DNA from 3 places in the Pseudarthrobacter arbutini genome. Region 3 is predicted to be linked to each of the others. Evidence: riboswitches for the same ligand, from Rfam matches in the RefSeq annotation. Region 3 holds a riboswitch; each other region holds the start of a gene.
The links. A riboswitch is a leader RNA that binds a small molecule or an ion and turns the genes downstream of it on or off. The one in region 3 is predicted to bind thiamine pyrophosphate.

Region 1 (3,267 bases), on a different contig from region 3:
ATCCTCGGTGCGGCCCTGTGCATCGACATGGCCGTCAACCGGCACCTGAACAACCTGATGCTGCTGGTGGCGCTGTCCGTGGTCGGCTTCATCGGGTCGGTGACCGTGGCGCGCTACGTGGCCGACCGGCGGGAGCAAGCCAATGAGTCCTGAGGCCAGCGTGGTTGATAACGTCATCGATGCCGTGTCGGCGGTGTTCCTGGTGGTGGGTGCCCTTATGTCGCTCGCCGCCGCCGTGGGCCTGCTCCGCTTCCCGGACCTGCTGAGCCGCATGCACGCTGCCACCAAGCCCCAGGTGCTGGGGCTGTTCCTGCTCCTGGCGGCCATCGGCCTGCAGCTGCGCACCTGGTGGGTGTGGCCGGTGCTGCTGGTGGCCTGGATCTTCCAGCTGCTGACGGTGCCGGTTTCCGCCCACATGGTGGGCCGCGCCGGTTACCGGACCAAACACCTTCACCGTGAGCTGCTCAGCTCGGATGAACTCGAAGCCGTGGTTCAGAAGGCGGCCCAATCGGCCAGAGATGAGTCGTCCAGGGATGAAGCGTCCGACGGCGGCCGGCGGGACTGAGCGTCAGCCACCGCCGCCCCAATCACCGCCGGACTGCTTGCCAGGGTTAGACGATGTCCTGGGACTTGGCGAAACGGGTGATGGCCCGTTGCGTGCCGCGGTTGGCGAGCACCTGGATGATGGTGCTGACCGAGGCCGAAATGAGCGCGAACGTCAGGGCCGAGCGCAGGGTGGTGGGAGTGTCTTCGTCCTTGCCGGTGGGGGGCTTCCGGCCGGTGGACTTTTCCCACACGGTATTGACCACCTTCGTGCCGACGAATCCGGCGCCGAGGCTGATTGCAGTGCCGAGCAGCTTGATGAACAGGTTCATTCGTTGAACTCCTTGTGAGCGGATCCGGGACTTCCTTTAGCCTAACCCGGCTGCATGGACTCCAGAATCTCCCGCAGGGCTTCCACCACCAGATCGTGGTCCTGCTGCTGGGGCAGGCCCGAGACCGTCACCGTGGCCACTGCACCCACACCGGCGACGTAGACCGGGAAGCAGCCGCCGTGCGGGGCGTAGGTGGACTCGTCGAACCAGCCGTGGTCCTCGATCCGGCCGCCGTGCAGCCTGCCGCGGAGGCCCACCAGCAACGACGGGATCTCATACCTGGCGGCGGTGCGCTGCTTGGCCCGGACCCAGTGCTCGTTGTCCGGGGTGGCGCCGTCCAGGGCCACGTGGAACAGGACCTGGTCACCCTTGGTGATGTCGATCGCGATGGGCAGCTTCCGGCTCTTGCCCAGCTCCACCAGGAGCAGCCCGAGGTTGAGGGAGTCGTCCTTGCTGAAATGCGGAAACTGCAGCTCGTTGATCTCGGCTTCGACCCGGGCAATCAGGGCCTCCAGCAGCCCCGCCGGCTGGGGCACCGTCGAATCAGGATTGAACGCAGTCACAGTCGGGTTGTTGGCAGTCATGGCCCACAATCTACCCCGCCCGCGGTGTAAACTGGAGCACGCCCATCAGGGCAGATTTATTACGACAGGGGAGCGCCGCCGTCGGACATCACTGGCATTGCCAGGGAACCGCAGGTGGGCGCTGAGAGTGCGGACAGCCGCAGACCCTCGAACCTGATCCGGTTAGTACCGGCGCAAGGGAGTCGAGTTCTCGAAGTGTCCGGAAACGGCGGCAGCGCCGCACGCCGGGGCACTTTCCCCTCCTGTTCCTCAGGAGGACCAAAATGACAACTGCAGCAATCAAAAAGACCGGCAATACCTGGCGCGTTGTGGACATCGTAGTGGCGGCACTCATCGCCATCACCGGCGGCGTGATCTTCTGGGCCTGGTCCCAGGGCGCCGGCATCGTCTCCGCCCCCATGAACGCCGTTTACCCCCCGCTGACCGGCCTGATCGCCGGCGGCTGGATGATCCCGGCAGTGCTGGGCATGCTCATCATCCGCAAACCCGGCGCGGCGCTCTTCTGCGAAGCGGTGGCCGCCACCGGCGAGCTCATCATGGGCTCGCAGTACGGCGCCACGGTGCTGATCTCCGGCCTCCTGCAGGGCCTGGGCGCCGAGCTGGTGTTCTTCCTGTTGGTGTACGGCAACTTCCGGTTCAAGTCCTTCCTGCACCAGAAGTACAACCTCATCGCCGCGCTGCTGGCCGGTGCCGGGGCGGGCCTGTTCTGCGGCCTCAATGACTCGTTCCTGCCGTGGGGCTGGAACATCGCCTACGAGCCCGGCGACAAGCTCGCGTACATCGTGTTCTGCACCATCTCCGGCGCAGTGATTGCAGGTGCCTTGTCCTGGATCGCCACCCGCGGCCTGGCCAGGACCGGTGTGCTGAGCTCGTTCGCGTCCCGGAAGGCAGCGTCGGAGCCCGTCTTCAACTGATGACCGCTTCCGACGCCAGTGCTTCCGGAGTGCGCCCCGCCGCGGTGTCCGCCCGCGGCTGGGGCTGGCGGCACGCCGGGCGATCCGCCCCCGCCGTCCACGGGCTCGACCTCGACATCGCGCCCGGCGAGCGGGTGCTGCTGCTGGGACCGTCGGGCGCGGGCAAGTCAACGCTGCTGCACGCGCTCGCAGGGGTGCTGGGGGATGAAGGGGACGACGCCGACGAAACCGGTTCGCTGCTGATCGACGGTGTGGTGCCCCGCGGGCAGCGCGGCCGCTCGGGCCTGATGCAGCAGGATCCGGAAACGCAGGTTGTTCTTTCGCGTCTGGGCGACGACGTCGCCTTCGGCGCCGAGAACCTCGCCGTTCCGCGGGACGAGATCTGGCGGCGCGTCCATGAAGCGCTCGACGACGTCGGGCTGCGAAGTGCCGACGTCCGGCCCGGCGGCGATGGTTTGGACGCCGACGGCGGGCCAGGTGCCGCCGGGCTCCCGCTGGACCACCCGACGTCGGACCTGTCCGGCGGGCAGAAGCAGCGCCTGGCGCTGGCCGGGATCCTCGCGATGCGGCCCGGGCTGATCCTGCTGGATGAGCCCACCGCGAACCTGGATCCCGCCGGTGTGCTGGAAGTCCGGGACGCAGTGGGCCGCTGCCTGGACAAAACCGGCGCCACGCTCGTTGTGGTGGAGCACCGTGTGTCCGTCTGGAAGGACCTGGTGGACCGGATTGTGGTGCTGCAGCCGGGCTCGGCTGCGGGCTCCGCTGGAAGTTCCGCCGCCACGTCCGCAGTCCTGCTGGACGGGCCGCCGGACCAGGTGCTAGCGGAGGCACGGGACATGCTGATCGGCGCGGGCGTCTGGGTGCCGGGGTATGTTCCGGCAACCCGCCGCCGCG
Region 2 (3,267 bases), on a different contig from region 3:
TCCGTCCGGCCATCCAGCAGGTCCCGGCAGATGGCCGCCGCCGCCGGAGCCAGGAGCACTCCGTGGCGGAAGAATCCGGTGGCAACCATCAGCCCGGCAATGTCCGCTGTGTTCCCCGTCCTTGGTGCGGAAGACGGTACGCGGCCGAGGAGAGGGGCGTTGTCCGGGGTCGCAGGCCTTGCCCGCGCTGTGCATTCCAGGAGTTCAAGCTCCGAGACGGCCGGCACCAGGACCTGGGCGTCCCGCAGCAACTGGTAGACGCCGCCCGCCGAGACAGCAGCGTCGCCCGTCCCGGCGAGCGCGTCTTCTCGCTGCGTAGCGCCGATCACCACCGTGCCGTCCTGCCGGGGAACGATGTAGACCGGCACACCATGGACCATTCCGCGGACAGTGGAGGTGAGGAGCGGGCGCAGGTGCTGCGGAACAGCCAGCCGCAGGATGTCACCGTAGACGGGCCGCAGGGGCAGGTGCAGTCCAACCGGCAGGCCATCCAGCGACGCCGCCTGCAATCCGTTGGCCACGACGGTCTCCCGGGCCTGGACAGTTCCGCCGTGGGCGAGCTTCACGCCGATGACGCGGCCGTCCTCCCAGAGCAGGGCAGCGGCACGTTGGTCAACGGCGAATCCCGCGCGGGCACCTGCCACGGCGGTTCCTGCGCCCGGTTCGTGGATGGCCAGGACTTCCTGGAGGCACGCCACGAGTTTCCGTGGATCCACCTGGTGGTCGGCGGAGATGTCCAGGGCGCAGGATATGGCCGGGCTGAGCAGGGATTCCCTGGTCCTGGCCTCACGGACAGTCAGGGGTTCCACCACCAGGCCGCTGGCCTGCTGCACGGCCCGGAGGTCCATCAGTGCCCGGCGGTCCGCAGCGTCCGCGCCGATCGCGAGGGTCGGCGTCGTCAGATATCCGGTATCGCCAGCCCCGGCCAGGGCGAGGTCGGCCGCAAAGGCAGGCCACAGGCCGGAGGATGCCAGCATCAGCTCAAGGAGGTCTTCCTCCTGGTAATGCAGTTCGCTCACAGGGGCCAGCATGCCGGCGGCTGCCCAGCTGGCGCCGTTGCCGGGCGCGTCATCGATCAGTACGACGGAACGGCCGGACCGCCGGACTTCCCAGGCTATGGCGTGGCCGATGACTCCGCCGCCGATGACGGCCACGTCGGCGTGCAGGGCGGTGGCCGGGCTGGCTGGTGCAGGCTCAGGTGGGCTGCTTATTGCGGGGGGCATATGTTCCTTCCCTACGCCGGTACTAGCCGGATCAGGTCAAGCGGTCGGCTCTGACGCCCTCTCAGCCCGGCCGCTTTGTGACGGCTGCAACGGGCTCCCGCAGTACCCGCCCAGTTTAGGGGACTTAGGCTGGTTTCCATGAACGCGCAATCCTTCGCCGCTGCAGGCACGCCCTCCGCCCCCTCCCCCGCTCCCGAATCCTTGGCCGGAACAGACCCCGCCGTCGGCATTAACACCGGCCTCCCGCACAGCGCCAGGCTGTACCTGTGCACTGACGCGCGACGGGACCGCGGGGACTTTGGCGAGTTTGTGGACGCGGCGTTTGCCGGCGGCGTGGACATCATCCAGCTCCGGGACAAGGCAATCGAGGCGGCGGAGGAGCTGGAGCTGCTGGCCGTGCTTCGGGCCGCGGCCGAACGCCACGGAAAGCTGTGGGCAGTCAATGACCGTGCCGATATCGCGCTGCTGTCCGGCGCCCCCGTTTTCCACATCGGGCAGAAAGATCTGCCTGTCGCTTCCGCCCGCACGCTGCTCGGGGCACCAGCCGCGATCGGCCTTTCCACGCACACCGCCGAGCAGATCGAAGGCGCCATCCGGCTGTCCGGTGGGCTGACTGACCAAGGCGGCCTGGACTACTTCTGCGTAGGACCGGTCTGGGCCACTCCGACGAAACCGGGCCGGGCCGCCGTCGGCCTTGACCTGGTGCGGTACGCGGCCGAAGCCGTCCGCGCTGCCGGTGGCACCCAGGCCACGCTGCCCTGGTTTGCCATCGGAGGCATCGATCTCGGCAACGTGGAGCAGGTGGTGGAGGCCGGCGCCGGCAGGATTGTTGTGGTGCGTGCCATCACCGAAGCCGCGGACCCCGCAGCGGCGGCCGCGGCACTCCTGGCGGCCCTGGACGCCGGCGCATCCTGACAATCCCCCGCGTGGCGGGCGGCGGGCGTGCACGATCCGTGGAAATCGAGCTAACCTGATTTTCGTGTCACATCATAGGTTGGCCCCCAATGTCCACGAGCAGACGAACGACCTCGCGGCGGCGCTGAGCGCCCTGCGGACCGAGCTGGAACTGCCGGGGCCCTACCCGGCGGAGGCGGTCCGGGACGCGGAAGCGGCGGTGGCCGCACACGAGTTGCCGGGTGCCGACCTGACGGAAGTGGCCTTCCTCACTATCGATCCGGCGTCGTCCACCGATCTGGACCAGGCGCTGTTCATCGAGCGTGCGGGCACTGGCTACAGGGTGCTTTACGCCATCGCTGACGTGCCGTCCTTTGTCCGCCCCGGCGGCGGACTCGACGCAGAGACCCGGCGCCGCGGCCAGACGTTCTACGCCCCTGACGGCCGTATCCCGCTGCACCCGGAAGTCATCAGCGAAGGGGCAGGCAGCCTTCTGGCCGGCCAGCTGTGTTCCGCCTACGTCTGGGAGTTCGGGCTGGACGACGCCGCGCAGGTCTCCACTGTGAGCGTCCAGAGGGCCACCATCCGCAGCCGGGCCAAGCTGAGCTACAAGGGAGCCCAGGCCGAACTCGACGCCGGGACGGCCGGCCCTGTCCTGCAGCTCCTGAAGGAAGTGGGCCTCAAGCGCGTTGAACTGGAGCGGCAGCGTGGCGGCGCCAGCCTGAACATGCCCGAGCAGGAAATCGTGCAGCTGCCCGACGGCGGCTACCGGATTGCCGCGGCGCCGCAGCTTCCGGTGGAGGACTGGAACGCCCAGATCTCCCTGATGACGGGGATGGCGGCGGCAAACCTGATGCTGGCGGGAGAAGTGGGCATCCTGCGAACCATGCCCGCCCCGGACGAGCGCTCCCTGCGTCACTTCCGCCTCCAGACTGAGGCATTGGGCAAGCCGTGGGACGGCAAGATCAGCTACGGCGAATACCTCCGCAGCCTTGACCCGACCGAACCCCGGCAACTGGCCATCCTGCACTCCGCCGGCATGCTGTTCCGCGGTGCCAGCTACACGGCGTTCGACGGCACAGTCCCGAAAGACGCCATCCAGTCCGCCATCGGCGCTGCCTATGCCCACACCACGGCACCGCTCCGGCGT
Region 3 (3,267 bases):
ATCTTCGCTGCGTGGCGGATCGATGAGCAGATCCACAAGGCCCTGGAACGCAAGGTCTTCCTGCCTTCGGGCGGCTCGCTGGTCATCGACCGTACCGAAGCCATGACCGTGGTGGACGTCAACACCGGCAAGTTCACCGGCAGTGGCGGCAACCTCGAGGAAACCGTCACCAAGAACAACCTCGAGGCAGCTGAAGAAGTGGTCCGGCAGCTCCGGCTCCGCGACATCGGCGGCATCATCGTCATCGACTTCATCGACATGGTCCTCGAATCCAACCGCGACCTTGTCCTCCGCCGCATGGTGGAATGCCTGGGCCGCGACCGGACCAAGCACCAGGTGGCCGAAGTGACCTCGCTGGGCCTCGTACAGATGACGCGCAAGCGCATGGGCACCGGGCTCCTGGAAGTCTTCGGCGAGCAGTGTGAAACCTGTGCAGGCCGCGGAATTGTCACCCACGACGACCCCGTGGAACACCGCCGCGCCAACACTGTAGCCGCGGAGCACCACGTGCAGCGTGTGGACAGCCGCCCGGAAACCCAGCGCACCGATAGCGTGCGGACTGACAGCCAGCGCCCGGACAGCCAGCCGGGTGGCCGCACTGACCGGAAGCGCCGCCGCGGACGGGGCGGCCAGCCGCTGGAAACGGCACCGGCAGCTCCGGTGCAGATCCACACGGTCCACCCGGAAGCCAGTGATGCCGAGCGACATGCCAAGGCGGAGGCCACGCGGGCAGCGCTTGCGAACATTGCGGCCGCAGCCCACGCTGCGCACCTGCACGACGACGAAGTGGCTCACGCATCAGCCGCCGCGGGCCGGCAGCCTGCGGCTGCGGTGCCGGCTCCGGCTGAGCGGTCCGAAACGGACTCCAACGGCCGTCCGGCCGCAGTGCTGACATTCGGCGGCGAGCAGGTTGTGCTTCCGTTCGTGGCGCACCACGATGACCAGCCGCACTCACCTGCCCTGACACTTGATCGCCTCGCGGAGGCCTTCGCGCACCTTGGCGAGCCGGCACCTGTAGCGGAAAGCAAGCCGTCGGCATTCCAGGCAACTGAAACCCAGCCGGCTGAACCTGCCCGCCAGCAGCAGCCAGCCGCGGCGGAGAAGGATTACTCCGACCACACCGAGGAGCCCCGCGCCCGCCGTCCCCGGCGGAACCGGAGTGCCAGCCGCGCCCAGGGCGCAGCCAACGCCACGTCCGTAGAGCATCACGAAGCCGCTCCGGCGGCTGCCGCCGGACACACCCACGCCGCCAAGGCGCCGGAGCCCGTCAAGGCTCCTGTGGCCGACAAACCGGTTGCCGCCAACGCGCCCATCATCCTGGGCGTAGGAGTTCCGGCCTCGGAGCTCTGACCAAGCAGTAGGGCAAGCCAATACAACGGCGCCCGGACGTGCCTGTGAATCACAGGCTGCGTCCGGGCGTCCGGCGTTAAGTCGCGAGGAACGCTAGGCTGGTGACTGACACGGGGTGCCGCGCAGAGAGCCGGCTGAGATCCACACCCGTTGAACCTGTCCGGTTAGCACCGGCGAAGGGATGTCTCCTTTGGCTTCAACTTCTGTCCTTCCTCCTGCAACACCCGCGGCGGCTCTGCCGGAAACCCCAGCAACCCGGGCTGAGGTCCGGCCCGCACCAGCCCGCTCTTCTGCGGTCCGGGTGCTGCGTGACGTTCCGCGGGTGCTGTCCATTGCCGGATCGGACCCTTCAGGGGGCGCGGGCGTCCAGGCCGACCTCAAAAGCATTGCAGCCCTTGGCGGCTACGGCATGGCGGCCATCACCGCGCTGACGGTCCAAAACACCCAGGGGGTCCAGGCGGTTCACGTCCCGCCTGCGTCCTTCCTGGGCCAGCAGCTCGATGCCATCAGCGATGACATCACCATCGACGCGGTCAAGATCGGCATGCTGGGCGACGCTGCGGTGATAGGCGTGGTCCGCGACTGGCTGGAAAAGGTGCGTCCCGCCGTCGTCGTTCTTGATCCGGTCATGGTGGCCACGAGCGGCGACCGGCTGCTGCAGGAGTCTTCCGAGGCGGCCCTGCGGGAGCTGCTCCCGCTCGTGGACCTGATCACCCCCAACCTGGCCGAACTGGCCATCCTGGTGGGGGAGCCGCAGGCGAGGGAATGGCACGACGCGCTCGGGCAGGGGCAGCGGTTGTCCGCCGCGACCGGTGCCACCGTCCTGGTCAAGGGCGGCCATCTCGACGGCGGTGCGTGCCCGGATGCCCTGGTCAACGCTGCCGGGCTGCTCGCCCAGGAGGTGGTGGAAGTGAGCGGGGACAGGATCCCCACGCGCAACAGCCACGGCACCGGCTGCTCGCTGTCGTCGGCCATGGCCACGGCTCAGGCCCGGCTGGGGGACTGGGAAGCCGCACTACGGCAGGTGAAGCCCTGGCTGGTGGGCGCGCTGCAGGCCTCTGACCAACTTGAGGTGGGCGAGGGCAATGGCCCCATCAACCACTTCCACCACATGCAACAGATTCCGGCAGTCGGCGAGTTCGCAGAGACGCTGCGCCGGGCGTCGGAGCCGGATCTTGCAGCCATCTACGGGCTGGATTTCATCCGCGACCTGACGGCCGGCACGTTGGCTGAGGAACAGTTCGCCTATTACCTCGCCCAGGACGCCATCTACCTCAACGGCTATTCGCGGGTCCTCGCCCGGGCCAGCGCGCTGGCGCCCACGGAAGCCGCCCAGCTGTTCTGGGCAAAGTCGGCCCAGCAATGCCTTGAGGTCGAGTCCGAACTGCACCGCACGTGGCTAAGCACCAGGACAGTGGACTCTGTCCTGGGACCTGTCACCAAGTCCTACGTGGACCACCTGCTGGCGGCCTCGGCCTCCGGCAGCTACGCGGTGCTCGTTGCGGCGGTGCTGCCGTGCTTCTGGTTGTATGCCGAAGTGGGACAGACCCTCCACGAGGAGTTCCTGGCTGCGGGTGCACCGGCAGCACATCCTTATGCCGACTGGCTGCGGGCCTATGCTGACGAGGATTTCGCCCAGGCCACGCGTGACGCCATCGCCTTGGCTGACGACGCCGGCCGGAGTGCTTCCGCGGATGAACGGGCGGCGATGCTGGTGGCTTTCAGGCAGTCGTGCCGGTTTGAGGTGGAATTCTTCGACGCGCCGCGAATTCATTCCTGACAGGCTGCGGCCCGTGCGGCCTGTACGATAGTCAGGCACGGTTTTGGATTGTCAGTGCAGTACCTGCTTGTGGGTCCTATCACAGACAACCTGCCGTAACCAGCCTCATTTGCGGCCGAAGGCAAAATTAGCGTATT

Region 1: another riboswitch for thiamine pyrophosphate. It lies ahead of ACX80V_RS12690 (ECF transporter S component); the one in region 3 lies ahead of thiD (bifunctional hydroxymethylpyrimidine kinase/phosphomethylpyrimidine kinase).
Region 2: another riboswitch for thiamine pyrophosphate. It lies ahead of thiO (glycine oxidase ThiO); the one in region 3 lies ahead of thiD (bifunctional hydroxymethylpyrimidine kinase/phosphomethylpyrimidine kinase).

Annotation. Positions count from the first base shown of each region.
Region 1 covers NZ_JBTNDQ010000010.1:62,667-65,933, forward strand. The annotation lists gene ACX80V_RS12670 (MrpF/PhaF family protein) at 1-153, shown strand, start outside; gene mnhG (monovalent cation/H(+) antiporter subunit G) at 143-565, shown strand; gene ACX80V_RS12680 (DUF4235 domain-containing protein) at 612-875, opposite strand; gene ACX80V_RS12685 (heme-degrading domain-containing protein) at 917-1,459, opposite strand; TPP riboswitch at 1,516-1,657, shown strand; gene ACX80V_RS12690 (ECF transporter S component) at 1,723-2,373, shown strand; gene ACX80V_RS12695 (ABC transporter ATP-binding protein) at 2,373-3,267, shown strand, end outside.
Region 2 covers NZ_JBTNDQ010000001.1:347,073-350,339, forward strand. The annotation lists gene thiO (glycine oxidase ThiO) at 1-1,223, opposite strand, end outside; TPP riboswitch at 1,214-1,334, opposite strand; gene thiE (thiamine phosphate synthase) at 1,362-2,138, shown strand; gene ACX80V_RS01610 (RNB domain-containing ribonuclease) at 2,203-3,267, shown strand, end outside.
Region 3 covers NZ_JBTNDQ010000019.1:29,969-33,235, reverse strand. The annotation lists gene ACX80V_RS18995 (Rne/Rng family ribonuclease) at 1-1,350, shown strand, start outside; TPP riboswitch at 1,452-1,549, shown strand; gene thiD (bifunctional hydroxymethylpyrimidine kinase/phosphomethylpyrimidine kinase) at 1,532-3,130, shown strand.